4 regions of the Streptomyces sp. NPDC017991 genome follow, and region 2 is predicted to be linked to each of the others. Evidence: riboswitches for the same ligand, from Rfam matches in the RefSeq annotation. Region 2 holds a riboswitch; each other region holds the start of a gene.
The links. Region 2 has a riboswitch for cobalamin ahead of ACH4DZ_RS24930 (ABC transporter substrate-binding protein). Riboswitches for the same ligand answer to the same signal wherever they lie in the genome.
Positions count from the first base shown of each region.

Region 1: linked by a shared signal. The riboswitch ahead of ACH4DZ_RS39890 (cobalamin biosynthesis protein) and the one ahead of ACH4DZ_RS24930 (ABC transporter substrate-binding protein) in region 2 are both predicted to bind cobalamin.
Region 3: linked by a shared signal. The riboswitch ahead of ACH4DZ_RS03420 (energy-coupling factor ABC transporter permease) and the one ahead of ACH4DZ_RS24930 (ABC transporter substrate-binding protein) in region 2 are both predicted to bind cobalamin.
Region 4: linked by a shared signal. The riboswitch ahead of ACH4DZ_RS11760 (ribonucleoside-diphosphate reductase subunit alpha) and the one ahead of ACH4DZ_RS24930 (ABC transporter substrate-binding protein) in region 2 are both predicted to bind cobalamin.

Region 1 is NZ_JBIRGP010000018.1:131,607-138,985, reverse strand. It holds gene ACH4DZ_RS39920 (hypothetical protein) at 1-163, opposite strand, end outside; gene ACH4DZ_RS39915 (alpha/beta hydrolase) at 321-1,457, opposite strand; gene ACH4DZ_RS39910 (class II aldolase/adducin family protein) at 1,711-2,418, opposite strand; gene ACH4DZ_RS39905 (lysozyme) at 2,541-3,284, shown strand; gene ACH4DZ_RS39900 (anion permease) at 3,482-4,717, shown strand; gene ACH4DZ_RS39895 (hypothetical protein) at 4,730-4,951, shown strand; cobalamin riboswitch at 5,139-5,272, shown strand; gene ACH4DZ_RS39890 (cobalamin biosynthesis protein) at 5,394-6,398, shown strand; gene ACH4DZ_RS39885 (cobyric acid synthase) at 6,395-7,379, shown strand, end outside.
Region 2 is NZ_JBIRGP010000008.1:421,339-428,717, forward strand. It holds gene ACH4DZ_RS24920 (ABC transporter ATP-binding protein) at 1-710, opposite strand, end outside; gene ACH4DZ_RS24925 (FecCD family ABC transporter permease) at 707-1,723, opposite strand; gene ACH4DZ_RS24930 (ABC transporter substrate-binding protein) at 1,732-2,772, opposite strand; cobalamin riboswitch at 2,839-3,026, opposite strand; gene ACH4DZ_RS24935 (CoA-binding protein) at 3,188-3,595, shown strand; gene ACH4DZ_RS24940 (MHYT domain-containing protein) at 3,679-4,560, opposite strand; gene ACH4DZ_RS24945 (VOC family protein) at 4,769-5,566, opposite strand; gene ACH4DZ_RS24950 (ArsR/SmtB family transcription factor) at 5,757-6,116, opposite strand; gene ACH4DZ_RS24955 (cation diffusion facilitator family transporter) at 6,185-7,297, shown strand; gene ACH4DZ_RS24960 (YbaK/EbsC family protein) at 7,302-7,379, opposite strand, start outside.
Region 3 is NZ_JBIRGP010000001.1:788,144-795,522, reverse strand. It holds gene ACH4DZ_RS03445 (GNAT family N-acetyltransferase) at 1-45, shown strand, start outside; gene ACH4DZ_RS03440 (serine/threonine-protein kinase) at 100-1,749, shown strand; gene ACH4DZ_RS03435 (energy-coupling factor ABC transporter ATP-binding protein) at 1,756-2,619, opposite strand; gene cbiQ (cobalt ECF transporter T component CbiQ) at 2,616-3,365, opposite strand; gene ACH4DZ_RS03425 (energy-coupling factor ABC transporter substrate-binding protein) at 3,372-3,770, opposite strand; gene ACH4DZ_RS03420 (energy-coupling factor ABC transporter permease) at 3,767-4,516, opposite strand; cobalamin riboswitch at 4,546-4,728, opposite strand; gene ACH4DZ_RS03415 (nuclear transport factor 2 family protein) at 4,921-5,661, shown strand; gene ACH4DZ_RS03410 (cellulase family glycosylhydrolase) at 5,820-7,379, shown strand, end outside.
Region 4 is NZ_JBIRGP010000003.1:731,420-738,798, reverse strand. It holds gene ACH4DZ_RS11790 (carbon starvation CstA family protein) at 1-235, shown strand, start outside; gene ACH4DZ_RS11785 (YbdD/YjiX family protein) at 207-416, shown strand; gene ACH4DZ_RS11780 (DUF3311 domain-containing protein) at 553-846, shown strand; gene mctP (monocarboxylate uptake permease MctP) at 843-2,471, shown strand; gene ACH4DZ_RS11770 (nucleoside hydrolase) at 2,627-3,616, shown strand; gene ACH4DZ_RS11765 (GNAT family N-acetyltransferase) at 3,683-4,261, shown strand; cobalamin riboswitch at 4,302-4,523, shown strand; gene ACH4DZ_RS11760 (ribonucleoside-diphosphate reductase subunit alpha) at 4,661-7,087, shown strand; gene ACH4DZ_RS11755 (ribonucleotide-diphosphate reductase subunit beta) at 7,087-7,379, shown strand, end outside.

The DNA.
Region 1 (7,379 bases), on a different contig from region 2:
CGGCGCGCGCCATGCGGGCGAGTTCCGCCGGTGCCGGTGTGCCCTCCGGTGGGCGGGGGGCAGGCCGGCGGGCGGGCCTCTGGGTCATCGCTCGGGGGGCGGCGGCCAGGGTTCGCGGGCGGACGAGTCGGAGCCTGGAGTCGCGCGGGATACGGGACGTCACGGGAGCAGTCTTCCGGTTGACGGTCCGAAAACCCAAACGGAATGCCACAGGAGGCCACAGAGGCGGTCCGCGCGCCGGGCCCGGCAGGCACTGTGAGGGGGATCCGGCCACTGGTACAGGGTTAAACGGAAGCTTCCCCGCCGGGGCGGGAGGGCGGCTACATCAGCGGGGTGAGAAAGCGGCGGAGGGCCTCTTCGTAACCGGCCGGGTCGGCGTTCCACATGGCGCCGTGCGGGGCGTCGCGGACCGTGTGGAGGGTGACGAGGTCGGGGCGGCGGTCCGCGAGGCGGCGGGAGGGCCCCCAGGGGGCGACGGTGTCGTCGGGGCCGTGCAGGACGAGGGTGGGCACCTTGAGCCGTACCGGGTCGGCGGAGCCCTCGACGCGGCCGCTGACGAGGCCCGTGCGGCCCTGGGCGGCGCGGACGGCCAGCGGCAGCAGGGCGCCGGGGGTGCGGCGGGCGGTGGCGAGGGCTCGCAGGGTGGTCTCCCAGCTGAGGACCGGCGAGTCCAGGACGAGCCCGGAGATCCGCTCGCGGAGCGCGGAGTGCTCGGCGGCGCGCAGCGCCATGGTGGCGCCGGTCGACCAGCCGTGCAGGACGACCCGTTCGGCGCCGTACCGCACGGCGAAGCGGATGGCGGCGTCCAGGTCGCGCCACTCGGTCTCGCCGAGGTAGTTCAGGCCGGCCGGGGGCCGCGGTGCGCCGGCGTCCCCGCGATAGGCGAGGCCGAGGACGGGAAAGGCCTGGCGGTGCAGGAACTCCATGACGTTCATGGGGTGTTCGCGAGTGGTGCCCAGGCCGTGCACGGTGATCACCCAGGTGTCACGGGCGGCGGGCACGAACCAGGCGGGCAGGGTGCCCAGTTCTCCGGGGATGTCCACGTCGGTGAAAGGGAGGCCGAGGGCGGTGCCCGGGTCGCCGACGTGCACGCCGGGCGTGAACCACACCTTGTCGCCGGGTTTCAGCGTGCCTCGGGTGACGCGCTCCAGACGGCGCACCACCGTGTCGGCGGTGTGCGCGGCCCCGGCCAGGAGCGGGCCGACGACGGCGTGGCCGCCGTCGCCGCCGAGGCCGTACACGCCCGGGCGCCGGGAGGCGAGGGCGCGGGTCAGGGCGATCTGGCCCGCGGCCGTGGCGTGCACGGTCAGGCGGGGTTCGGTGGGCAGCGGCCGACCCGGCGCCGCCTTCAGGGCGGCGTCGCCGGCGAAGCGGCCGGCGGCGATACCGGCCGCGCCGGCCACGGCCACGGTGAGGGCGGTGGTGAGGGCTGCCGTCGTCGGCTTCACGGTGCGCACGGGTCCAGTCTCCTGACGGAGCCCGCCGTCGGCCAGTGGAAGGTCGGCGCGGGTGGGTCCGGCGTCCGCCGCGCGGGTGTGCCGCGGCCACGGCCGACGGGGCCTCTGTCCACGGCCGCGTACGGCCGGGCCGATGGCGGCCCCGGCCGGCCGGGCTCGCGTGTACGGCCCCGTCCGGCGAGGGCTGTGCGTACCGCCACGGACCGCCGGACCTGTGCGTGTACGGCCGCGTACGGACGCGTACGGCCCGATGTCACGGCTGGCCGTACCCCTCCAGTCGCTCGCCCGCCCGCGCCACCTGGTCCTCGGTCAGCAGGGTGGGCGTGAGGCCCGGAACGGACGACGCGGTGAGCCACACCCGGCACATCCATTCGAGCTGGGCGGTGCGGTCGTAGGCCTGGTCGAGGGTGGCGCCGTGGGCGAGGGTGCCGTGGTTCTGCAGGAGGCAGGCCGTGCGGTCCCGCAGGGCCCGGAGCATGTTCTCGGCCAACTCCTCCGTGCCGTAGGTGGCGTAGGGCGCGACACGGACGGGCCCGCCGAGGGCGGCCGACATGTAGTGGACGAGGGGCAGCTCGGCGACGAGGGTCGAGACGGCCGTGGCGTGCACGGCGTGGGTGTGCACGACGGCACGCGCGTCCGTGGAGCAGTAGACCGCGAGATGCATGGGCAGTTCGCTGGTCGGAACGAGTGAACCGAGCACGCGCCGGCCGTCCAGGGACACCCCGCAGACATCCTCGGGCGTCAGCCGGTCGTACGGGACCCCGGTCGGCGTGACCAGGACGGTGTCGCCCACGCGCACGGACACGTTGCCCGACGTGCCGACGACCAGACCGTCGGACACCGTCCGGCGGGCCGTGGCCACGAGGTCGCCCCACGCCCGCTCCAGCGCCACCCCCGGCCGGGACGCGCCCGCCCTCCCGGCGCCTTGTCCGTCTCCTGTGTCCCGCCGCTGCTCAGCCATGCCGTGATCCTGCCAGCCGCCCGGCCCTGCTCCGTTCGGGCGAGAGCACTGCAGGGCGGCGCCCACACGTCCGAAAGATGATGAACAGGTATTTCACGTACGTCGCCATTCCGGGGGAAAACATGGCCAGTCATCGCGCATCGTCCCGTCGGCGTGCCCGTCTCGTCGCCGCTTCCGTGGCGACGCTGGCGCTCGGCGGCACCGCACTCGTCGAGGTGCCGGCCACGGCCGCCGGCAAGCCCAAGGGGCACGACGTGTCCTCGCACCAGAAGAACGTGAACTGGTCGAGCGCGAAGAGCAGAGGCGCCGCATTCGTCTACGTGAAGGCCACCGAGTCGCACACGTACCGCAACCCGTACTTCGCTCAGCAGTACGACGGCGCGCGCAACGCGGGCATCGTCCGTGGCGCGTACCACTTCGCGCTGCCGCACACGTCGTCGGGCACCGAGCAGGCCGCCTATTTCGTGCGCAACGGCGGCGGCTGGCGGGCGGACGGCTGGACGCTGCCGCCCGCGCTGGACATCGAGTACAACCCGTACGACAAGAAGAAGAAGTGCTACGGGCTGAGCAGGAGCGGCATGGTCGACTGGATCAGGGCCTTCAGCGACGAGGTGAAGCGGCAGACCGGCCGCCGGCCCGTGATCTACACCAACTACACCTGGTGGAAGACCTGCACGGGCAACAGCGCCGCCTTCGCCTCGAACCATCCGCTGTGGCTCGCCCGCTACAGCGGATCCGCGGGGTCGCTGCCCTCGGGCTGGAAATTCTGGACGTTCTGGCAGTACGACAACAGCGGCAGCCTGCCGGGTGACCAGAATCTCTTCAACGGTTCGCTGTCCCGGCTGAAGACCTTCGCGAGGGGATGACCGGGGTAGCGGACCCCTGGATTCCGCCTCTGTTCGAGAATGTGCCGGGACTTTCGAGTGCCGTCGCCGCCACTTCGACACAAGCGGAGTGGCGGCACCTCGATTGGGTCACCCCACCGCCCGACTCAGTTCATCTTCCGTTCACCCAGGTTGCTTACGTTCCCCATGCCACTGTCGTCCAACAGAAGCCTGGGTAAATGGAACACATCACGCTCCTCCTCGGAATCGTGATCGTTACCGCTCTCGTGTTCGATTTCACGAACGGTTTCCACGACACTGCCAACGCGATGGCGACGACCATCTCGACCGGCGCCCTCAAGCCCAAGACGGCGGTGGCCATGTCCGCCGTGCTGAACCTCGTCGGTGCGTTCCTCTCCGTGGAGGTCGCCAAGACGATCTCCGGCGGCCTCATCAACGAAGAGGGGATCCGCACCGAGGTGATCTTCGCGGCGCTCGTCGGCGCCATTCTGTGGAATCTGCTGACCTGGCTCCTGGGTCTGCCCTCCAGTTCGTCCCACGCGCTCTTCGGCGGCCTGATCGGCGCCGCGGTGATGTCGGCGGGCTGGTCCTCGGTGAACGGCTCGACCGTGATCACCAAGGTCCTCCTCCCCGCGATCGCCGCGCCCGTGGTGGCCGGACTCGCCGCGATGCTCGCCACCCGGCTGACGTACCGGATCAGCCGCGGAGCCGGTGAGAAGGCGACCTCCAAGGGCTACCGCGCGGGTCAGATCACCTCCGCGGGCCTGGTCTCGCTGGCCCACGGCACGAACGACGCGCAGAAGACCATGGGCATCATCACCCTGGCCCTGGTCACCGGCGGGGTGCTCGCGCCCGGCTCGAACCCTCCCCTGTGGGTCATCGTCTCGGCCGGTATCGCCATCGCGCTCGGCACCTACCTGGGCGGCTGGCGCATCATCCGCACCATGGGCAAGGGCCTCACCGACCTCGCGCCGCCGCAGGGCTTCGCCGCCCAGACCAGCGCCGCGACGGTCATCCTGGCCTCCTCGCACCTCGGCTTCTCCCTCTCGACCACCCAGTCCTGCTCCGGCGCCGTGATGGGTTCGGGCCTGGGCCGCAAGGGCGGTGTCGTCCGCTGGTCGACCGCGACGCGCATGTTCATCGCCTGGGGCCTCACGCTCCCCGCCGCCGGTCTGGTGGGCGCGGGCGCCGAGTTCCTGACCAAGCAGGGCACCTGGGGCATCGTCCTCACCGGCGCGCTGCTGATCGCCGGCTCCGCGGTCATCTGGACGCTGTCCCGCCGCCAGCCCGTCACCGTCGACAACGTCAACGACGACCACGAGCCCGCGGGCGTCGTGACCACCGCGATCGCCGCCGTCACCCCGCCTCCCGCGGGTCCGGTCGTCCCGGCCATCGACCTCAAGACCACCATCCCGGGCCCGGACGCCGAGCCCGCCCGTCCGGCCACGGTGTAAGGAACGAACCGTATGAAGATCGACTGGGCAGCCCTCGGCTCCGTGTTCGGAGTCAGCCTCATCTCCACCGTCGCCCTCGTGGGCCTCTTCACCCTCGGCATCGTCGGCCTCACCAAGCGCGAGTCGGCCGCCGCACAGGGTGGCTCCGCGACCCTCGCGGTCACCGGCGCGTACGCCTGCTTCGCCGCCTGCGCGGCGGCCGTGGCGTACGGGATCTATCTGATCGTCGCCTGACCGGTACGGCCGTCGGGCCGTACGCCCGCAGTGTCACCGTCCGCCCTGCCGGAGCCGCCTCGTCCGCGGTCCCGGCAGGGCGGTCGCACGTCCGCGGCAAACCGGTCCGCGGGGCGGGCCCGTCGGTGGATGTGGGTCTCAGCACACTCTCCCGTCGCAGGTCAACAGCAAGTTGACGGGTGTTCTCGGACCGTGGTGGACTGCCGAGGCCATGTACGTCGGCAGAAGAGGAAGCCGGTGCGAATCCGGCGCGGTCCCGCCACTGTCACCGGGGAATCGATCCCCCGGGAGCCAGGAACTCTCGCCGTCGGTCTCGTCGAACCAGGGCGTGGACACCCTGAGTGAGGACATATCGCCATGTGCGCCCACCTGTTGTGGACCAGTGTGCCCGGGCCCGGGCCCGGTACGAGGGTCTCGCCTCGCGTGACGGCGGGCTGAACCGATGCGAGCCGATCGCGTCTTCGCGTACGGCGCCGCCGTCGGCCTCCTCGGTGACCTGCTGCTCGGCGATCCCCGCCGGGGGCATCCGGTCGCCGCGTTCGGCCGGGCCGCGGGAACCGTCGAGCGGGCCCTGTGGCGCGACCACCGGGGATGGGGGGCGCTGCACACCGCGGTGTGCGCGGGCGGCGCCGTCTCCCTCGCCGTGGCCGCCAGGCGTTCCGTACGTACCTCCCCCGTCGCCTCCGTCGTCCTGACCGCGGCGGCCACCTGGGCGGTGGTCGGGGGGACCTCGCTCGGGCGTGAGGCCCGGGCCGTCGGCGGGGCGCTGGCCGCCGGGGACATCGAGGTGGCCCGTGAGCGGCTGCCGCATCTGTGCGGGCGCGACCCGCAGGCCCTGGACGCCGACGGGATCGCCCGCGCGGTGGTCGAGTCGGTCGCCGAGAACACCTCCGACGCCGTCGTGGGCGCCCTGGTGTGGGGCGCGGTCGCGGACGTGCCCGGGCTGGTCGGGTTCCGGGCCGTCAACACCCTGGACGCCATGGTCGGGCACAAGTCGACCCGCCACCGGCGGTACGGGTGGGCCTCCGCACGGCTCGACGACGTGGTGGGGTGGCCCGGGGCGCGCCTGACCGCGGTCCTCGCCGCCGTCGCCGGGGGGAATCCACGTGGGGCGGTCACCGCCTGGCGCGCCGACGCCGGCAAGCATCCGAGTCCCAACGCCGGGCCCGTGGAGGCCTCGTTCGCGGGTGCGCTCGGGGTACGGCTCGGCGGCACGCTCTCGTACGCGGGACGGGTCGAACATCGGCCCGTGCTCAACGGTCCGGGGCGGGCCGTGCGGGTCGAGGACATCGAGCGGGCCGTCCGGCTCTCGCGACGGGTGAGCCTCCTCGCGCTGGGCGCGAGTGTCGCCGGGCGGCTGCTCGTCACCTCCCTCGTCACCTCGCTCACCACGTCACACGCCGGGCCGCTCGCCAAGTCACCTGTCACGAAAGGGCGTACGTCATGAGCGGGGGAACGGGCGGGAGGCCGGGCGGCGGACCGGGCGGCGGGCTCCTCGTCGCCGGTACCACCTCCGACGCGGGCAAGAGCGTCGTGACCGCCGGCATCTGCCGGTGGCTGGTGCGCCGGGGCGTCAAGGTCGCGCCGTTCAAGGCGCAGAACATGTCGCTGAACTCGTTCGTGACGCGGGAGGGCGCGGAGATCGGGCGTGCGCAGGCCATGCAGGCGCAGGCCGCCCGCGTGGAGCCCTCCGTGCTCATGAACCCCGTCCTGCTCAAGCCGGGCGGTGACCGCAGCAGCCAGGTCGTCCTGATGGGCAAGCCCGTGGGCGAGCTGAGCGCGCGCGGCTATCACGGCGGCCGTCAGGAGGCGCTGCTCGGGACCGTGCTGGACTGTCTGGCCGAGTTGCGGGGCACGTATGACGCGGTGATCTGTGAGGGGGCGGGCAGTCCCGCCGAGATCAACCTGCGGCGCACCGACATCGTGAACATGGGGATCGCGCGGGGCGCGCGGCTGCCCGTCCTCGTGGTGGGGGACATCGACCGCGGCGGGGTCTTCGCCTCGTTCTTCGGGACGGTGGCCCTGCTGTCGCGCGAGGACCAGGAGCTGGTCGCCGGGTTCCTCGTCAACAAGTTCCGCGGGGACGTCTCCCTGCTCGAACCCGGCGTCGACATGCTGCACGGGCTCACCGGGCGGCACACCTACGGCATCCTGCCCTTCCGGCACGGGCTCGGCATCGACGAGGAGGACGGGCTCCGAGTGTCCCTGCGGGGCTCGGTGCGCGAGTCCGAGGTCTCCTCCCCCGTCGGTGAGGACATCCTGCGGGTCGCCGTCTGCGCGATCCCCCTGATGTCCAACTTCACGGACCTGGACGCCCTCGCCGCCGAACCGGGCGTCGTCGTGCGGTTCGTGGACCGCGCCGAGGAACTCGTCGACGCCGACCTGGTCGTCGTACCCGGCACCCGGGGCACGGTCCGGGCCCTGGAGT
Region 2 (7,379 bases):
CCCTCGCGCAGGACGACGAGCCGGTCGCAGTACATCGCCGCGAGGTTGAGGTCGTGCAGGGCGACGACGCTGGTGAGCGGCAGCGAGGTGACGAGGTTCAGCAGGTCGAGCTGGTGCTGGATGTCGAGGTGGTTGGTCGGTTCGTCCAGGAGGAGTTCGCGGGGCTCCTGGGCGAGGGCGCGGGCGATCTGGACGCGTTGGCGTTCGCCGCCGGAGAGGGTGTGCCAGGACTGGTGGGCGCGGCCGGCGAGGCCGGTGCGGGCCAGGGCGTCGCGTACGGCCTCCTCGTCGGCCGGCGACGGGGGCGTCCAGGCGCGGCGGTGCGGTGTGCGGCCGAGGCGTACGACGTCCAGGACGCTCAACTCGACCTGTGTGTCGGCCTGTTGCTCGACCACCGCGATACGGCGGGCGATGTCGCGGCGGCCCAGTTCGCCGAGCGGACTGCCGTCGAGGGTGACCACGCCCGAGGCGGGGGCGAGGACGCCGGAGAGCAGGCGCAGGAGGGTCGACTTGCCGGAGCCGTTCGGGCCGAGGAGGCCGACGGTGGTGCCGGGGGCGGGGCTGATGCTGACGCCGTCCAGGATGACGCGTCCGTCGGCGGTGCGGGTGACGCGCCGGGCCCGGAGGCCGGCATCCGGCCCGGCCTCACCCGTCTCAACACGTTCGACGCCCTCGGTGGTCCCGGCGTGCGTGATGCGCTCCGTCGTCATCGTGTCCTCCGTGTCCGGTACAGCACCAGCACGAACACCGGCACGCCGATGAGTGAGGTGACCACGCCCACGGGCACCTCCTGAGGGTCGAGGACGGTACGGGCCAGGGTGTCCACCCACACCAGGAACACCGCCCCGGCGAGGGCGGCGACCGGCAGCAACCGGGCGTGGCCGGAACCCACCAACGCGCGGGCGGCGTGCGGCAGGACGAGTCCGACGAAGCCGATCGCGCCCGCCGAGCTGACGAGCGCGGCCGTCAGAAGCGCCGTCACGCACAGCAGCACCAGCCGGGTACGGGCCACGGACACCCCGAGGGTCGCGGCGGCGTCCTGGCCGAAGGCGAACGCGTCGAGCGTGCGCGCGTAGCCCAGACAGACCGCGAGCGCGACCACCAGGACCGCGAGGCAGACCCAGACGTCGGTCCAGCCGACCCCGCCCAGCGAGCCGAGCAGCCAGAACAGCACACCGCGGGTGGTCTCGGCGTCGGCGGCGGTCATCACGACGAAGGACGTGAGCGCGGAGAAGAGCTGCATCGCGGCCACACCGCTCAGCACCACGCGGTCCGTCGTCCCGCCGAGGGTGTGGCTGAGCAGCAGGACGAGTCCGAACGACAGCAGCGCTCCGAGGAACGCGCCCGCCGAGACCGACACCAGGCCGCCGCCCGCGCCGAGGACGACCACGACGACCGCGCCGGTCGAGGCTCCGGAGGACACCCCGAGGACGAAGGGGTCGGCGAGCGGGTTGCGCAGCAGGGACTGCATCACCGCGCCGCACACGGCGAGCCCGGCCCCGCAGACGGCGGCCAGCAGGGTGCGCGGCAGCCGCAGCTGCCAGACGATCCCGTCCCGGATGGGGCTCAGCTCCGTACTCCCCCAGCCGAGATGGGACGCGACCACGGACCAGACGTCGGCGACGCGGATGTCCGCCGGGCCGATGGTGATCGCGACGGCGATCGATGCGACGAGCAGTGCCGCGCCGGCCGCGCAGAGCAGTCCCACGCGCGGCCGTGTCACCCGGCGGGTCACCCCGTGAGCCCGAACTCCCGCAGGGCGGCGGCCACTTGTTCGACGCCCTCGACGGTACGGATGGTCGGGTTCATGGCCTGCCCGCTGAGCAGGACGTACCGCTTCTTCTTCACGGCGGTCATGTTCCTGGTGACCGGGTCGGACTCCAGGAACTCGATCTTCTTCTTCGCGGACTCGGCGGTCTGCGACTTGCGGGTCAGGTCGCCGATGACGAGGACGTCGGGGTCGCGGTCGGCGACCGTCTCCCAGTTGATCTGGGGCCATTCCTCGTGGGTGTCGTCGAAGACGTTCTTCGCGCCGAACGCCCGGGTGATGATGCCGGGGGCTCCGCAGCAGCCCGCCATGTAGGGGGACTCAGAGTTGGCGAACCAGTACAGGAGGGAGACGTCCGAGGCGTCGATGCCCTCGGTGGCCTTCCTCATCCGCTGCTTGAGCTCGGCGACGAGCCGGTCGCCCCGCTCCTGCACGCCGAACACCTCGGCCAGGTCATGTATCTCGCCGTAAATGGCGTCGATGCCGAGGGGCTTCTCGCGGGCGCCGTCGCCGTCTCCGGTGTTGTCCTTGCCCGCGCAGTCGGAGGGCGAGACGTACGCGGGTACGCCGAGCTTCTCGAACTGCTCGCGGGTGGCCACGCCTCCCTTGCCGAGCGTGGACACGAACGAGGCGGCGACGAAGTCCGGGTCGGCGTCCAGGACCCGTTCGAAGGACGGGTTGTTGTCGGCGATCCGCTTGACCTTCGCGTCGGCCTTCTCCAGGCCCTTCATCACCGGGTCGGTCCAGGTCGCGGTGCCGGCCATCCGGTCGGCGAGGCCCAGCGAGAACATGATCTCGGTGGTGCCCTGGTTGAGGGAGACGGCCCGGCGCGGCGGGGACTCCACGCGGACGGTGTGGCCGCAGTTGTCCAGGGTGACGGCTGCCGCGGAGTCCTTGCCGGCTGAGCCGGCTGAGCCGGACGAGTCGGCGCCACCGCAGCCGGTCAGCAGAATGGCCCCGGAAACGAGCAGGGCGGCGGGGCGGGCGGAGCGTGCGATGGGCACGGAAGTTCCTCAGACGTCGAGGGCTCGAACGCGGAGCCCGGTCGTACGGTGCTCCCCCGCCGTCTCGGGACCGCGGAGGCCGCCAGCAGGTCTTCGGACTCGGGTTCACCCGGACGAGGCGCCTTCCCGGACCGTCTGTTCGATCCAGTGGCCGATGCCCCGCCCGTCACCCTCACCGCTGCGCGTCAGCTCCGGATTTCCACCGGATTCCCTGACCCACGTACATGGGTTCGACTGGCTTTCGCAAGCTATCACGGCGACTTTCACGGCCACACGGCGCACAAGGCCTGCCGGGCCTTTCAGGGGCGGACCGAGGACAGCCGCTCCGCCGCCGGGCGCGATCTCGGGAATCCCAGGGCCGCGCCCGACGTTGTCCGCCGCAGGCAGACACACCCCCACCCACAGGAGGCGAACCGTGTACGGCGACCCGGCAACGATCCGCAAGATCCTCACCGAGAGCGGCGACACCTGGGCCGTCGTGGGCCTGTCGTCGAACGAACGGCGTGCCGCGTACGGCGTGGCGGACGTGCTCCGGCGCTACGGCAAGCGCGTGGTCCCGGTCCACCCGAAGGCCGAGACGGTCCACGGGGAGAAGGGGTACGCCTCCCTGGAGGACATCCCCTTCGAGGTCGACGTGGTCGACGTCTTCGTCAACAGCGACCTGGCGGGGCCGGTCGCCGACGAGGCCGTGGCCATCGGCGCCAAGGCCGTCTGGTTCCAGCTCGGCGTGATCGACGAGGCCGCGTACGAGCGCACCCGCGAGGCGGGCCTCGACATGGTCATGGACCGGTGCCCGGCGATCGAGATCCCCCGCCTCGGCTGACCCGCCTCGGTCGACCCGCCTCGGCTGAACCGGCGGGGCCGACCCTCCCGGGCCGTCCCGCGACACCGGGACAGCCGCCCCGTTCAGCCGTTGCGGCCCCCGGGCCCGCCTGGCTCGTACGCGCGCCGGTCCGTCCTGGGCGGGGCCTCGAACGCCGAGCCGGACCAGGCGGGCGGTTCCGTGGCCGGAGGGGGCGTCCGGCGGCGGGACGCGGTCCGGTTCCAGTCGCCGTCCCCGAGGACGAGCATCGGGTCGAACATCACCACGACTCCCGCGAGCGCCAGGAAGAGGACCGGGCCGATGAGCATCGGCAGCAGGAGCGAGTGGGCCGAGTCGCCCGAGTCCGGGGTGCCGGCCGCGCCGTGCAGGTGCACACTGACGGCCGCCATCCCCGTGTAGTGCATCCCGGTCACCGCGACGCCCATGACGAGGCTCGCCGCCAGGCTGGTCAGAAAGCCGCGGATCGCGACCGCCGCCCAGAGCGCGGCGGTCGCGGCGACGACGGCGATCAGGACGGAGAGCGCGACGGTACGGGCCTCGTACCGCAGGTCCCCGTTCACACGGATGGCGGCCATTCCTATGTAGTGCATGGCGGCGACCCCGAAGCCGGTGAACGCGCCCGCGAGCAGCAGGGTCGGTGTGCTCGCACCGCGATAGCCGACGGCGAAGACGCCCAGACCGACCACGGCGATCGCCACCGCGAGGCTGAGGATCGTCAGGCCGACGTCGTAGCGGATACGGCTTTCCTCGACCTGGAATCCGATCATGGCGATGAAGTGCATCGTCCAGATGCCGCAGCCGATCGACGCCGCCCCGAGCGCGAGCCAGCCCGGTTTCCACGACTGGTCGTTGCGCAGGGACCGGGTGATGCAGCGCAGCCCCAGGGCGGCTCCCAGACAGGCCATGACATAGGCCGTGAGCGGTGTGACCGTTCCATAACTGAATCCGTCGACCGTACCTTGCATATGCCAACATCCCCCCGGAATACGACTGTTGCGGGGACAGATGTACGTGCCACAACAGGACGACAGCAAGGGGTTTCGTGCAATTGCAGCCAACAGAATTCTGTATCAGTCACTTTTGGTCATGAATAGGCGCCTTTGCGCCGGAGGGAAGCATTCTGGTGGCGCGGCCCAGGACCACGGCCGCTCCCCGCCCCGCCGCGCCCCACCCTCACATCTGAGGCTTCGAGGTCACGGTGAACTGCGCCCCGTCGGGATCCCGCAGCACCGCCTCCGTGGTGGTCGCGCCGTCCCGGACCGTACCGCCGTGATCCAGCGCCGCGCGCACGCAGGCCTCGACGTCCGCGACCGAGAAATGGACCTGCCAGTGGGGCCGGATCGTGGGATCGGGGGCGGCCTCCACCGCGCCGGAGTGGATACGGGCCACCACGTCGCCGTCGCTGCGCAGGACGACCTCGTCCCCGTCGTAGTGCACCTCGCAGCAGCCGGGCCGCGAGGTCGCCCACTCCAGCACCTCGCCGTAGAACATCGCGGCGTCGAAGGCGTTGCGCGTGTGCAGTCGCAAGAAGGCGGGGGCGGCCCGGCGCCAGGTCTTCCAGCCGGCGACGAGCTGGCCCTCCCAGATGCCGAAGACGGCTCCGTCGCGGTCCGCCAGCAGGGCCGCCCGGCCCTGTGGGAAGCCGATGGGGCCGACCGCCGCCGTACCGCCGCGCTCCCGGCCCCGGGCCACCGCCTCGTCGGCACTGTCCACGGCGAAGTACGGGGTCCAGGCGACGGCCATCTGCCACATCGTGGCCACGGCCGCGACGCCCGCGACCGGCACCCCGTCCGCGTAGGCGATCCGGAACCGGTCCATCAGCGCGGTCGTCCGGAACCGCCACCCCAGCACCGCCTGGTAGAAGTCCTCGGCCGCCTGCTGGTCGCGCGCCGTCAGGCTGACCCAGCACGGGGCTCCCGCGACCGAGTGGCTGGAGACGACCTCGTTGCGGACTCTTGCGTCGCTGTTCATGGCAGTACCGTTCCTGAATCGTACCGAGGGGCGTGGGCGGACACCCGACAGCGTCGAAAGCACTAGCCGGGCCGTGGTGCCGTCTTCCTCAGCATCCCCCTCCCGCGCCTCCTTCGCCCGGAGGCGGGCGGGGTCCCACGCCCCGAGTACCCGGCGGTCACGCCCGAAACAAACCGGCGCCCAGGACCGCTCAATCGTGCGCCGGCCTGTCGCTGAGCCGGTGGTCGGCCAGATTCAGCGCCTCGTCGACAACCCGCCGCAGATGCCCGTCCCGCAGCGAATAGATCACCCGGCGGCCCTCCTTGCGTGTGTTGACGAGGCCCGCGAGCCGCAGCCTCGCCAGGTGCTGGCTGACCGCCGGACGGGCGGCCCCGCACCGCTCCGTGAGGGTCGTGACGTCCGCCTCGGCCTCCGCCAGGGCGTGCAGCAGGACGAGACGGGTGCGATCACCCAGGAGGGCGAAGAGTTCGGCGGCGAGGGCGAACTGCTCCTCGCCCGGCGTGCGCGGATGCTCATCGTGCGCAGGTGACAGGTGCATGCGTGCGCTCATACGCACATAATGGTCCGGTGGCGCGGTCGAGTCCACCTCGTCCGTGGACATCCCGGGAAGGAGACCACGTGAGCACCGAGCACGACCACGGGCACGAACGGGAACGCGGGCACGAGCACCGGCACGAGCCCGGTCACCAGCACAGTCAGGGGCACGGGCGCGGGCGCGGCTCAGGGAGCCCGTCCCGGCCGGGGCTCCGGCACCGGCTGACCCATCTCCTCACCCCGCACTCCCACGCGGCCACCGACAAGGTCGACCCCGCCCTGGAGTCCTCCGCCCGGGGCATCCGTACGCTCTGGATCTCGCTGGCCGTCCTCGGCGTGACCGCCGCGGCCCAGGCGGTCGTCGTCGCCCTCTCCGGCTCGGTGGCGCTGCTCGGCGACACCGTGCACAACGCGGCGGACGCGCTCACCGCCGTACCGCTCGGCATCGCCTTCGTGCTGGGCCGGCGAGCAGCGACGCGCCGCTTCACCTACGGCTACGGCCGGGCGGAGGACCTGGCGGGGCTCGTGATCGTGCTGACGATCGCCGCCTCCGCGGTCTTCGCGGGCTGGACGGCGGTCGACCGGCTGCTCGATCCACGCCCCGTCGAGCACCTGCCGGTGGTCGCCGCCGCGGCCGTCATCGGCTTCGTGGGCAACGAGTGGGTGGCCCGCTACCGCATCCGCGTCGGCCGCGCGATCGGCTCGGCCGCGCTGGTCGCGGACGGGCTCCACGCGCGGACGGACGGCTTCACCTCGCTCGCCGTGCTGCTGGGCGCGGGCGGCGCGGCGGTCGGCTGGCAACTCGCGGACCCGGTGGTCGGGTTGGCGATCACGGCGGCCCTGCTGCTGGTGCTGCGCGACGCCGCCCGCGAGGTGTTCCGCCGGGTCATGGACGCGGTCGACCCGGCCCTGCTCGACGCGGCCGAGCGGGCGCTGAGGGACGTACCGGGTGTACGTGGGGTCGGCGAACTGCGGCTGCGCTGGATCGGCCACCGGCTGCGCGCCGAGGTGGCCGTGGTCGTCGACGGGGAGTCGAGCGTCCGTGCTGCCCACCGGGTGGCGGTCGCGGCCGAACACTCCCTGCTGCACGCCGTACCGGGCCTCACCGCGGCCCTGGTGCACGCCGATCCGTCACCCGCGCCGGGCGAGTCGGACCCTCATCTGGCCCTCGCCCACCACGCGACGGGGCCCGCCTGAGCGGTCAGGCGCTCCCGAGTCCCTCCAGGACCACGGCGTTCGGCAGCTCCGCGAAGGCCTTGCCGGGCACGAGCAGCTTCCC
Region 3 (7,379 bases), on a different contig from region 2:
CCGCTCACCTACCTGGGCAGGCCGACGGCCGTGGGCACGCTGTGAGGCCGCACCCGCCCGGGAGAAGGCCTGTCGTACCCGTCCTCTAAGCTCCCGCGCATGAGCGAGGCGGACTCCGGCAGACGGGTCATCGACGGGCGGTTCCGGCTGGAGGCGCGGCTCGGGGGCGGCGGGATGGGTACGGTCTGGCGGGCCACGGACCTCGCCCTGCACCGGAACGTGGCCGTCAAGGAGGTCCGGCCGCCGGACATCGACCTCGCCGAGTACGACCCGCAGGGCGCGCGGCTGCTGCGGGAACGGGTGCTGCGCGAGGCCAGGGCACTCGCGAGGATCGACCACCCGAACGTCGTGACGATCCATCACATCGTCGACGGCGGCGAGGGAACGTACCCCTGGATCGTGATGGAACTGGTCGGCGGCGGTTCGCTCGCCGACCGGCTGGAGCGGGGCCCGACGGACCCCGTGGAGACGGCCCGGATCGGGCGTGAGGTGCTGGCCGCGCTGCGGGCCGCGCACGCCGCCGGGATCCAGCACCGGGACGTCAAGCCCGCCAACGTCCTGCTGCGCCCCGACGGCCGCCCCGTGCTCACGGACTTCGGGATCGCGGCGATCCGTGAGTCGACGGCCCTCACCGCCAGCGGTTCGATCATCGGTACGCCCGACTACATGGCACCCGAGCGCATCGCGGGCCACGACGGCGGTTCGGCGTCGGACCTGTGGTCGCTGGCGATGATGCTGTACGCGGCCGTCGAGGGCCGGCATCCGCTGCGCCGGGGCACGACGATGGCCACCCTGGCGGCCGTCCTGTACGAGGACGTTCCGCCGCCCCGGAAGGCGGGCCCGCTGGCGGACGCGCTGATGCGGGTGCTGGTGAGGGACCCGGAGGCCCGCCCGGACGCCGGGACGCTCGACCGCCTGCTGACGGCCGTGGGCGCGGGCGTGGCCGCGGCCACGAGCGAGGGCGCGGCCGGTGCCGCACCCGAGGGCCGTACGGAGCCCACCTCCTACCGGCTCACACCTCCGCAGGACGCCGTGCCCGGGCCGGCCGGCCCGACCCCCGTACGGCCCGCGAGGCGGGGACGACGCACCACGGTCGCCCTGTCCGCCGTCGGAACGGTGCTGGTGGGCGTGCTGGCGTGGACACTGCTGCCCGACGGAGAGGGCTCGGGATCGTCGGCCTCGGGCGACCCGACGAACAGCGCGACGGCGAATCCGTCGGCCAGGTCCTCCACGGCGGACAGGACCGGTACGGCCGACAAGAGCCCCACACCCCGACGGACGGAACAGAAGACGCCCACCGACCTGCTGACGCCGGACGGCATCCGCACCGCGTTCAAGGCCTTGGAGAAGGAGACGGGCCGCGACCGGTACGGCACCCTGACGGTCTACCCCGACTACGTCTCCGCGCAGGTGATGGTCGAGGGCAGCCGGACCAGTTACGAGCAGTACACCTACTACGTGGGCCGGGGCGTCCAGGAGAGCCCGATCAAGGCGCAGCTGGCCGGCGGGGCCCAGCCGATGACCCTGGACGGCCTCGACTGGGACAGGCTCCCCGCGCTGCTCGCCGAGGCGGAGAAGAAGCTGAACGTCGACGACGTGAAGACCCGCTACCTGGTGGTCAAGTCACCGAACGATCTGTTCGACCGGGGCGCCGAGATGCTCGTCTACCTCGCCGACGAGTACAACAGAAGCGGCTATCTGCAGGCCGACGCCCGCGGCAGGGTGACCAGGGTGACACCCGCCGACTGACGGCCGTCAGGTGTCGGCCGGCACCGGGGGAGCGGAGTGCCGCGAGGTCAGCGCGGCCAGCTCCTCCGCAGTGCGCGGACCGATGGACGGCGAGGTCAACAGGCCCTGCGCGCTCAGTAGTTCGGCCACCGCGATCCCCCAGGGCAGCCTCAGCCCCGCCTGCTCCAGGAGGTCCGTACGGGCCAGGGTCGCATCCGCGGGCCCGGTGACCGTTCCGGACGGGGTGAGGAGTGCCGCGTCGTCGGCCCAGCGCAGGGCGAGGTCCACGTCGTGCGTCGCCATCACCACGGTGGTGCCGCTAGCGCGCAGCCCGTCGAGGGTCGCGATCAGCCGTTCCTGACCGTCCGGGTCCAGCCCCGCGGTCGGTTCGTCGAGGATCAGCACCCGTGGCCGCATCGCCACGGCGCCCGCGATCGCGGTCCGCTTGCGCTGTCCGTACGAGAGCAGATGGGTGGGGCGTTCGGCCAGGGCCGAGATGTCCAGCGCGGCTAGTGCCTCGTCCACCCGGGCCCGTACCTCGGTGTCGGGCAGGCCGAGGTTCAGCGGCCCGAACGACACGTCCTGGAAGACGGACGCGGCGAACAACTGGTCGTCCGGGTCCTGGACGACCAGCTGGACGGTCGTGCGCAGCAGGGTCAGGCCCTTGCGGTCGTACCGGACCGGCCGGTCCTGCACGGTCAACTGCCCGGTGTGCGGGCGCAGTCCGCCGCTGAGCAGCCGCATCAGGGTGGTCTTTCCGCTGCCGTTGCGCCCCAGCAGGGCGAGCGCACGCCCGGCGCGCACCTCGAAGTCGAGGCCGCTGAGCACGGTGGGGCCGTCCTCGTAGGCGTAGGACGCGCCCCGCAGGGCGACCAGCACGGGCTCGCTCATCGCAGCGGCCTTTCCAGTACGAAGGTGAGTGCGGCCACCGCCGCGAGCAGCGCAACACTGGCGAGCGTGAAGCGCGCGGAGATCCGGGCCTCGGGGACCAGCACGCGCAGGGTGCCGTCGTAACCGCGGCCCGCGAGCCCGGCCTGCAGCCGGGTCGCCCGGTCGAAGGCCCGGACGAAGGCGGTGGCGCCGAGCCCGGCCAGCGAACGCCAGGCGGCGGCCCGCGTGGTGTGCCCGAGCCGGGCGGCCTGCGCCTCCCGGATCCGGCGTACGGAGTCCAGGAGCAGGAAGCTCATCCGGTACGTCACCAGGGCGACGTCGACGACCGGCGCGGGCACCCCGGCGTTCACCAGCCGCGGCAGCAGGTCGGACAGGGGAGTGGTGAACGCGAACAGCAGCACGCCGAGGGAGGCGGCCGAGGTACGCAGCAACAGCTCACCGGCGCGCACCGGACCGCCCGCCGCCAGGGTCACGAACCCGTCCGGGCCGCCGACCTGCAGCAGCAGGGGGAGCGCACCGGTGACGCAGAAGCCCAGCGGCACCCGGTAGGCGCGCCAGAGCCGTCGGCCGGGCACCGCGGCCGGGCCCAGCAGCACGGTGAGGGCGGTCACCAGGACCAGCGCGGCGCCCGGCCAGGGCGGGAGGGAGATCGCCAGGACGGTCAGGCCGAGACCGAGCACGGCCTTGTCGACGGGATGGCGGCGGCGCCAGCGACTGCTGTGCGCCGCCGCGTCGATCGGCAGCACGAAGGCTCAGGCCCGTTCGGTCGGTCGGTTCGGTCCGGCCGCGGACTCACCGGCGCCGCCGGGTGCCCCGGCCGTCGTCCGGCCGCCCTCCCGCTGTGCCAGGACCCGCAGTTCGCCCTGGCGCCTGCCCCGGCGCAGGCCGAAGTAGTAGGCGAGGACGCCCGCGCCGAGGGCGGCCTGGAGGGCGAACAGCGCCGACTCGATCTCACCGGACGGCGGCTCGTACAGGGGCGAGAACCACGGCTCGTAGTCCGGCTCGATCTCGGTGATCGCGGTCTCCGCCTCCGCGTCGGAGCCCGTGAACGGCTCCTTCTTGTGGTCGCCCATGCCGAAGGCCAGCGGCAGGACGGCGAGCGCGGCCACGAGGAGCAGCAGCAGGGCGTTGATCTTCGCGTTACGGCTCATCGGGCCACCGTCCCGGTCGTCTCGTTCATCTCGTTCGTGTCGTTCGACTCGGCCGTTCCGGACTTCGCGGACCGGGACTGCCTGCCGGCCAGGAACACGCCGAGCCGGGTCAGTTCGCCCTTGCTCGACTGCACCAGCAGCCGCATCACGAGCACGGTGAGCAGCCCCTCGCTCACCGCGAGCGGGATCTGGGTGACGGCGAAGATCGAGCCGAACTTGCCGAGCGCGCCCAGGAATCCACTGCTGGGGTCGGGGAACGCGAGCGCCAGCTGCACGCTGGTGACGCAGTAGGTGGACAGGTCGGCGACGAACGCGGCGAAGAACACCGCGACCATCAGCGGCACGTCGAACCGCCGGAGCAGCCGGTACACCGCGTAACCGGCCCACGGGCCGACGATCGCCATCGAGAAGACGTTGGCGCCCAGCGTGGTCAGCCCGCCGTGCGCGAGCAGCAGCGCCTGGAAGAGCAGGGTGATGGTGCCCAGGACCGCCATGATCGGCGGCCGGAACAGGACGGCACCCAGGCCGGTGCCGGTCGGATGCGAACAGCTCCCGGTCACCGACGGCAGTTTCAGTGCGGAGAGAACGAAGGTGAAGGCCCCCGACGCGCCGATGAGGAGCGTGCTCTCGGGATGTTCTCTGACCTCACGGGTGAGCGACCGGACTCCGTGGACGACGAACGGCGCCGACGCGACGCCCCAGGCGACCGCGTGCGCCGGAGGAAGGAAACCCTCGGCAATGTGCATGGCTCAGCAGACCCTCTCCAGCACCTCGTGGATGGTTGACGCGCCTTGGCCGGTCTCCTGGCTTACGGGTAACACCATCCGTGCTCCGCCTTCCCGGGTCCGAGGACCCAGTGGCTGCCCGCGAGGGCCGGAGCCGGACTTCCCGATCACAGTGGCGAGGGCCGCACCGGCATCACACCGATTTCCCGAGCACCAAGGCGTCGTGACAGTAGTGCGCGTACTGGGGTGGTGACAAGCGGACCTCGGGGGGCGTGAGAGTGGTCACGCGGCGCGCGCCGGTACTCCCGACGGGAAGGGAGCGCCTGTTCAGCCGCCCTGCGCACAAGAGATGCTGCGGGGGCGTCGATTCGGCTCGCCCCGGTTCGTCGGTGAGGTACAGGGTCTCAGGAACACCGGGAGGAACCATGAAGTACATGCTGCTGGTCTGCGGCGACGACACCGCCGACGCCTCGGGCATGGCCCCTGTCGAACCATGGGTGGAGGAGCTGAGCGTGCGGCGCGGCGTACGGCTCCACGGGCACCGGCTGCGCCCCCCGGCCGACGCGGTGACGGTGCGCGTACGCGGCGGTGAAGTGCTGCGCACCGACGGGCCGTTCGCGGAGACGAAGGAGTACGTCGCCGGGTACGACATCCTTGAGTGCGACAGCCTGGAGGAGGCCGTTCAGGCCGCCGCGAAGCATCCGGTCGCGGCCCTCGGGGCCATGGAGGTGCGCGCGTTCTGGGACGACGAGGACGCCGAGGGGGAGATCCGCCGGCTCGACGCGGAACTGACGGCCGCCGGACGGGAGCGGGACTTCGACCGGGCGATGGCCTGTTACGCACCGGACGTGGAGGTGTTCCACCCGGTGAGCGGTCTGGAGCAGCGCGGGGTCGCGGCGCTCCGCAAGGCCGAGGAGGTGTGGTTCTCGGCCTTGTCCGGGCCGGTGGAGCGCGAGGTGCTCGAATTCCGCGTCCGGGTCGACGAGAGCATCGCCTTCAGCCACGCGCTCGTACGGATGCGCGCCACACTGGCCGGCGGCGGCGCTCTGGACACGACGGCACGGGTGACCACCGGCTACCGGCTGACGGGCGACCGCTGGCTGATCGTCCATCAGCACACGTCCGTACCCTTCGACGCTCCTGCCCCCGGCGCCGCCGGGTCCTGATGAGCCCTGGAGGGGCCTCCCCCAAGGCCCCTCCGGCACATCCGTTACACGCCCGAGCATGCGCCAAGTCTTGACGTGCTCCTGGCGAGATGCCTCTATGGGAGCGCTCCCACTTTCCCGAAACCCAAGTTTCTTGGCGCTCACTCCCTGGAGTCGCAGTGAGAAGAACAAGAAGCACGACACGGAAGAATTTTGTCAGCGCGTTGCTCGCCGGGCTGGCCGCCTTCCTGGGGCTCGTCGTTCTCGGCGCGCTCGCACCGACCACCGCACATGCCCAGGTGCCCGGTGACCCGCCGGGCGCGTCTCCGGGCGCCCTCGCGACCGGCCTCCATATCGACGACGGCCGCCTGCTCGAAGGCAACGGCAACGATTTCGTCATGCGCGGCGTCAACCACGCCCACACCTGGTACCCGGGTGAGACGCAGTCGCTGGCCGACATCAAGGCGCTCGGTGCCAACTCCGTCCGTGTCGTCCTCTCCGACGGTCACCGCTGGAGCAAGAACAGCCCCGAGGATGTGGCCGCCGTCATCGCCCAGTGCAAGGCCAACCGGCTGATCTGCGTACTGGAGGTGCACGACACCACCGGTTACGGCGAGGACGCCGCGGCCGGCACGCTCGACCACGCGGCCGACTACTGGATCGGCCTCAAGAGCGTGCTCACCGGCCAGGAGAACTACGTCATCGTCAACATCGGCAACGAGCCCTGGGGCAACACCAACCCCGCGGGCTGGACCGATCCGACGGTCGCCGCCGTCAAGAAGCTGCGCGCCGCCGGGTTCGAGCACACCATCATGGTGGACGCGCCCAACTGGGGACAGGACTGGCAAGGAGTCATGCGGGCCAACGCCCAGGCCGTCTACGACGCCGACACCACCGGCAATCTGATCTTCTCGATCCACATGTACAGCGTCTTCGACACCGCGGCGGAGATCACCGACTACCTGAACGCGTTCGTCACCGCCGAACTCCCCATTCTCATCGGCGAGTTCGGCGGTCCGGCCGACCAGTGGGGCGACCCGGACGAGGACACCATGATGGCCACGGCGCAGCAGTTGCGCCTCGGTTACCTCGCCTGGTCCTGGAGCGGCAACACCGACCCGATCCTGGATCTCACGATCGGCTTCGACCCCACACAGCTCAGCTCGTGGGGCCAGCGCATCTTCAACGGCGCCAACGGCATCGCCCAGACCTCGAAGGAGGCCACGATCTACGGCGGTGGAACCCCGGGCGACACCCAGGCCCCGACCGCTCCGGGCACCCCGGGTGCCTCCGCCGTGGCGGCCACCTCGGTGACCCTCACCTGGACCGCCGCCACCGACAACGTGGGCGTCACCGCCTACGACATCGTGCGGGTCGGCGGAAGCAGCGAGACCACGGTCGCCGCAGCCACCACCAACACCGCCACCGTGACCGGGCTCACCGCGAACACGGCGTACACCTTCGCCGTCTACGCACGTGACGCGGCCGGGAACCGCTCGGCCCGCTCGGCCACGGTGAGTGTCACCACGGCCGACGGCGGCGGCACACCCGGCACGAGCTGCTCCGTCGGCTACCGCGTCAGCGGCGAGTGGCCGGGCGGCTTCCAGGGCGAGATCACCATCCGCAACACGGGCAGCGCCGCGATCAGCGGCTGGAAGCTGGCCTTCGCCTTCGCCAACGGTCAGACGGTCTCCAACATGTGGGGTGGTACCCCGACCCAGAGCGGTGCGTCGGTGAGC
Region 4 (7,379 bases), on a different contig from region 2:
CGTCACGAACTCCACGGTCGACGGTGTCCTCACGGCGGTTCTCGCCCTGCTCATCGTCGTGGTGATCGCGGACGCGACGAGGGTGTGCATCCGGCACATACGCCGTCCCGCGCTCTCCACGCTCAGCGAGGCGCCGTACGTCGAGTCGCAGATCGTCGCTCCGGCCGGGCTGATCCCGACCAGGGAGGAGAAGGAGGAGGTGCGCGATGCGGTCGGCGCTGAACCACGCGGTTAGGGCTGCCAGGGGCGTGCGTTGGTACGTGCGGGAGCTGACCGACGAGTCCGCGTACGACCGGTACGTGGCGCATCTGCGCGAGGAGCGGGCCGACGCGGAGGTGCCCTCGCGGCGGGAGTTCGAGCGGATGCGCACGGACCGTCAGGAGGCTGATCCGCGGCAGGGCTTCCGCTGCTGCTGACGCTGTTCCTGTGCACCGCCCCGCTGTCGCCCGACACGGCACATCCGTTATGCGGACAGGGGTTCCATAAAGCGGAACCGTCCCTTAGATTTCCTGCGCGTTGCACAGGTGATCAGTGAGGGGACGGAGCCGCCGTATGTCGGAAACACCGGATGTGCCAAGAGCGTCCGAAGGGAAACCGCCGGTGGTGACACCGGTCCGGGCGGTGATCGCCCTCTGCCTGATCGCGCCGTTCGTGGCGATGCTCTGGGTGGGGTCGTACGCGAAGGTCGACCCGACCTTCATCGGCATCCCGTTCTTCTACTGGTACCAGATGCTGTGGGTGCTCATCTCGACCGCGCTCACGATGACCGCGTACACGCTGTGGAACCGTGAGCAGCGCGCCCGCAAGGCCGCCCGCCGGGCACAGAACGGGGGCGCGTCCGCATGAAGGACGGCGTGAACGGCGTGGCACTCGCCGTCTTCATCTTCTTCTTCGTGGCCGTCACGGTCATGGGCTTCCTGGCCTCGCGCTGGCGCCGGGCCGACGGCGAGCAGACCCTCGACGAATGGGGCCTGGGCGGCCGGTCGTTCGGCACCTGGGTCACCTGGTTCCTGCTCGGCGGCGACCTCTACACGGCGTACACGTTCGTGGCGGTCCCGGCGGCGATCTACGCGGCGGGCGCGGCCGGCTTCTTCGCGGTCCCGTACACGATCCTGGTCTACCCGCTGATCTTCACCTTCCTCCCCCGCCTCTGGTCGGTCTCGCACAAACACGGGTACGTCACGACCTCGGACTTCGTGCGCGGACGCTTCGGCTCGAAGGGTCTTTCGCTGGCCGTCGCGGTGACGGGCATCCTCGCGACGATGCCGTACATCGCGCTGCAGCTGGTGGGCATCCAGGCCGTCCTCGACGTGATGGGCGTCGGCGGGGGAGAGGACACCAACTGGTTCGTCAAGGACCTGCCGCTGCTCATCGCCTTCGGTGTGCTGGCCGCGTACACGTACTCGTCGGGGCTGCGTGCGCCCGCCCTGATCGCGTTCGTCAAGGACACGCTGATCTACATCGTCATCGCCGTCGCGATCATCTACATCCCGATCAAGCTGGGCGGCTTCGACGAGATCTTCGCCAAGGCGGGCGAGGCGTACAACCAGACCAACCCGGCGACCGGCGCGCCACGCGGCTCCCTGGTGCCGGGCGAGGCGGGGCAGTGGACGTACGCGACGCTGGCGCTGGGTTCGGCGCTCGCGTTGTTCATGTACCCGCACTCGATCACGGCGACGCTGTCCTCGCGCAGCCGTGAGGTGATCCGGCGCAACACCACGATCCTGCCCCTGTACTCGCTGATGCTGGGCCTGCTCGCGCTGCTCGGCTTCATGGCCATCGCGGCCGGGATCAAGGTGGACAACGGGCAGCTGGCGATCCCGCAGCTCTTCGAGACCATGTTCCCGGACTGGTTCGCGGGCGTGGCGTTCGCGGCGATCGGGATCGGCGCGCTCGTGCCGGCGGCCATCATGTCCATCGCGGCGGCGAACCTCTTCACCCGCAACATCTACAAGGACTTCATCAAGCCCGACGCGACGCCCGCGCAGGAGACCAAGGTCTCCAAGCTGGTCTCGCTCCTGGTGAAGGTCGGCGCGCTGGTCTTCGTCCTGACCATGGACAAGACGGTGGCCATCAACTTCCAGCTGCTCGGCGGGATCTGGATCCTGCAGACCTTCCCGGCGCTGGTCGGCGGACTGTTCACGCGGTGGTTCCACCGGTGGGCGCTGCTCGCGGGATGGGCGGTCGGCATGCTGTACGGCACGGTCGCCGCGTACGGGGTGGCTTCGCCCACGCAGAAGCACTTCGGGGGGTCGTCGAAGGAGATTCCCGGGATCGGGGAGATCGGGTACATCGGGCTGACCGCGTTCGTCCTGAACCTGGTGGTGACGGTGGTGCTGACGTTCGTCCTGAAGGCGGTCAAGGCGCCGGACGGGGTCGACGAGACCTCTGCCGAGGACTACACGGCCGACGCCGGCGACAAGGGCGTCCAGGTGGAGCTGCCGCCGGCGACGGCGGGGGCGGGCCACTAGGGGTGTACTCGGGGGCTCCGCCCCCGAACCCCCGGTCCTCAGACGCCGGACGGGCTGGAAAACCAGCCCGTCCGGCGTCTGAGGACGAGCGCGCAGGCGCGACAAGGGGGTCTGGGGGCGCAGCCCCCGGGGACAGGGGCCGATACCGTGGACAGGTGACCCCACGCGCCCCCATCGTCCTCGACAGCGACCCCGGCATCGACGACGCCGTAGCCCTCCAGTACCTGCTCGGCACAGGCCTGTGGGAGCTGAAGGCCTACACCTCCGTGGGCGGCAACCTCCCCGCGGAGCAGACCTACCTCAACGCCCGCGCCCTGGCGCGAACCCTCCGCATCGACGCGGACGTCCCCGTCCACCGCGGCGCGGGCCGCCCCCTGACCCGCCTGCCGTACCGCGTCGCCGCCGACTTCCACGGCCCCGCGGGACTCGGCGACGAGACACTGCCCGACTCGACCGCGGCGCACCCGACGGAGTCCTCCGCGCAGACGCTGCTGCGGCTCTCCCGGGAGTACGAGGGCGAGCTGACCGTGTGCGCGACGGGACCCCTCACCAATGTGGCGATCGCGCTCCTGGAGGACCCCGGTTTCGCCCGGCGCGTGAAGAAGTTCGTGTTCATGGGCGGCGCCGCCCGCGTGCCCGGGAACATCACACCGGTCGCCGAGTTCAACATGTGGGCCGACCCGGACGCCGCCGAGCTGGTCCTGTCCTCCGGAATCCCGTTCACCATGGTCGACCTGGACGCCTCGCACCGCTGGCTGTTCAGGCCCGCCGACCTCGCGGCCCTGGAGGCGGCGGGCCCCGGCACCGCGCTCGCCGCCCGGCTGCTGCGGGTCTACATGGAGGCGTACCGTCGCAGCGGCGGGGACGGCACCTGTCCGCTGCACGATCCGCTCGCCGTCGGTGTGTGCGCCGACGAGTCGTTCGTGACGCTCGCGGAGGGGGCGGTCGTCGTGGAGTCGGCCGCCGAACTCACGCGCGGCCAGACCGTGTTCGTCCCCTCGGCCGCCGGGCGGATCTACTATCCCGAGTCGCCCGCCCTGACCGCGCGGGTCCGCCTCACCGGCCGGGTGGCCCTCGGCCCGGGCCCGCGCGACTTCACGAAGGACTTCGTCTCGACCCTGCCCCTGTGGCCGGCGGCCGGCTAAGCCCCGCACACGGCGACGCGAGAAATCCGGCGGCCCTCGTGGGCCTCCTCGGGCACACTGCCGGGCATGGACATCGTGATCAGGCGGGCGGAGCCCGAGGAGTACCCGGCACTGGGGGACATCACCGCGCAGGCGTATCTCGGGGACGGGCTGCTCGACTTCGGGGAGAGCGACGAGTACCTCGGCGAACTGCGGAACGTGGCCAAGCGTGCCGCCGCGGCCGACGTACTGGTGGCCGTGGAAGCGGTCGCAGCCGTCGAGGCGTTCGATGCGGCGGATCCGGCCGGCGCGGCCGTTCGGGGCGGAGGCGCGCCTCGTGGCCGGCTCCTGGGCGGTGTGACCTTCGTACCCCGCGGCGGGCCCATGGCGGAGATCTCACGCGCGGACGAGGCCGAGATACGCATGCTGGCGGTCACCAAGGAGGCCCGGGGCCACGGCGTGGGCACCGCCCTCGTACGCGCCTGCATCGACCGCGCGCGGGCCGTGGAGGGCTGCGGGGGCATCGTGCTGTCCACCCAGCGCACCATGCACAGCGCCCACCGCATCTACGAGCACCTCGGCTTCACCCGCGCCCCGGGCCGTGACTGGAACCCCGTGCCGCACCTGGACGACATCATGCTCCTCAGTTACGAGTTGACCCTCTAGAGCCTGTCGCTACACCCTCCGTCACAGCGCCCGGAGCCGATACGACACAACATGTGGGGGTGCTTCCGGAGCCCGGCACAAGATGTATGCTCATGCTCGCTGTCGTCGCAGGGGAATCCGGTGCGAATCCGGAACTGTCCCGCAACGGTGTACTTGTACGTGATATGCCCGCATGCCCAGATGTCCGACATCGGATGTCCGCATGCCCGCAGGCCGCGTACGGGAGTCAGTCCGAGGACCTGCCGACAGCGCGCCCAGGCCGACCGGCCCGGGCGCATGACGTCCGGGCCTCGTGGAGTGGGCCGGTGGACGCGGCGTACCGCTGCCCAGGGCGCGTACCCCCGTGTGCCCCGAACCCTCTCCCGCCGAGGCCCCGTGCCGAGCGAGGGAGAGCCCCACGTGACCATCGCGCCAGCCGATCCGGTCTCCGCGACAGCGAGCCGGGACCAGCAGGACAGGGCCGAGGCAGACGGACCGGGAACCGCGTTGCTGCGGATCCTGACCGACTTCACCGCCGACCTCCCCGGCGCCGACCCCGGCCGGGTCGCCGCCGCCGCCCTGCGCGGCCGGTCCGCCGCCGCGGACACCGCGGAGCTGCGTGAGCTGGCCACGGAGTCGGCCGCCGGTCTCATCTCTGAGGACCCGGTCTACTCGAAGCTGGCCGCCCGCCTGCTGACCGTCGGTATCGCCGCGGAGGCCGCCTCGCAGGGCGTGCGCTCCTTCTCCGAGTCGGTCGCCGTCGGCCACCGCGAGGGCCTGATCGCCGACCGCACAGCCGAGTTCGTACGCCTCCACGCGGCCCGGCTCGACACGCTGATCGACCTGGCGGGCGACGACCGCTTCGGCTACTTCGGCCTGCGCACCCTGCACAGCCGGTACCTGCTGCGGCACCCGATCACGCGGTCCGTCATCGAGACGCCCCAGCACTTCATGCTGCGCGTGGCGAGCGGTCTCGCCGAGGACGACACGACCAGGTCCGTCGACGAGGTCGCCTCCCTGTACCGGCTGATGAGCCGCCTCGACTACCTGCCCTCCTCCCCCACGCTCTTCAACTCCGGTACGAGGCATCCGCAGATGTCGTCCTGCTATCTCCTCGACTCGCCGCTGGACGAGCTGGACTCCCTCTACGACCGCTACCACCAGGTGGCCCGCCTCTCCAAGCACGCGGGCGGCATCGGGCTCTCGTACTCCCGGATCCGTTCGCGCGGTTCGCTGATCCGCGGCACCAACGGGCACTCGAACGGCATCGTCCCGTTCCTGAAGACCCTCGACGCCTCGGTCGCCGCGGTGAACCAGGGCGGCCGGCGCAAGGGCGCGGCCGCGGTCTACCTGGAGACCTGGCACTCCGACATCGAGGAGTTCCTTGAGCTGCGCGACAACACCGGTGAGGACGCCCGGCGCACGCACAACCTGAACCTCGCGCACTGGATCCCGGACGAGTTCATGCGCCGGGTGAACGAGGACCGCGACTGGTCGCTGTTCTCGCCCTCGGACGTGCCCGAGCTGGTCGACCTGTGGGGAGGGGAGTTCGAGGCCGCGTACCGCGAGGCGGAAGCCGCCGGGCTCGCCAGGAAGACCATCCCCGCCCGCGATCTGTACGGGCGCATGATGCGCACCCTCGCGCAGACCGGCAACGGCTGGATGACCTTCAAGGACGCCGCCAACCGCACGGCCAACCAGACGGCGCTGCCCGGCCACACGGTCCACTCCTCGAACCTGTGCACCGAGATCCTGGAGGTCACGGACGACGGGGAGACCGCGGTCTGCAACCTCGGTTCGGTCAACCTGGGCGCCTTCGTGGACGCGGACGCCCGCGACATCGACTGGGAGCGCCTGGACGCGACCGTCCGTACCGCCGTCACCTTCCTCGACCGGGTCGTCGACATCAACTTCTACCCGACCGAGCAGGCCGGCCGCTCCAACGCCAAGTGGCGTCCGGTGGGCCTCGGCGCCATGGGACTGCAGGACGTCTTCTTCAAGCTGCGGCTGCCGTTCGACTCCCCGCAGGCGCGCGCCCTCTCCACCCGGATCGCCGAGCGGATCATGCTCGCCTCGTACGAGGCGTCCGCCGACCTCGCCGAGCGCAACGGCCCCCTGCCCGCCTGGGAGAAGACCCGTACGGCCCAGGGCGTGCTGCACCCGGACCACTACGACGTCGAGCTGAACTGGCCGGAGCGCTGGGCGGCCCTGCGCGAGCGGATCGCCGCGGTGGGCATGCGCAACTCGCTGCTGCTGGCCATCGCACCGACCGCCACCATCGCGTCCATCGCGGGCGTGTACGAGTGCATCGAGCCGCAGGTCTCCAACCTGTTCAAGCGCGAGACGCTGTCCGGCGAGTTCCTCCAGGTCAACTCCTACCTGGTGGCCGAGTTGAAGAAGCTCGGCGTGTGGGACGCGCAGACCCGGGAGGCGCTGCGCGAGTCCAACGGCTCGGTGCAGGGCTTCACCTGGGTCCCGCAGGACGTGCGCGACCTGTACCGCACGGCGTGGGAGATCCCGCAGCGCGGCCTGATCGACATGGCCGCCGCCCGGACCCCGTTCCTGGACCAGGCCCAGTCGCTGAACCTGTTCCTGGAGACGCCGACCATCGGCAAGCTCTCCTCGATGTACGCGTACGCCTGGAAGTCGGGCCTGAAGACGACGTACTACCTGCGCTCGCGCCCGGCGACCCGCATCGCCCGCGCCGCCCAGGGCCAGGCACAGGGGCAGGCACAGCCGCCCGTCCCGGCGCAGCCCGAGAAGACCATTCCCGTCCAGCAGGCCGCCGACCCCGACGCGGTCGCCTGCTCCCTTGAGAACCCCGAGTCCTGCGAGGCCTGCCAGTAATGAACACCGCACCTGAGAAGGCCGGAGAGACCACCGGGAAGACCGAGAAGAACCTTCTCGACCCCGGCTTCGAGCTGACCCTGCGCCCCATGCGCTACCCGGACTTCTACGAGCGCTACCGGGACGCGATCAAGAACACGTGGACCGTCGAGGAGGTCGACCTCCACTCGGACGTCTCCGACCTCGCGAAGCTGTCGCCGGGCGAGCAGCACATGATCGGCCGGCTGGTCGCGTTCTTCGCGACGGGCGACTCGATCGTGTCGAACAACCTGGTGCTGACGCTGTACAAGCA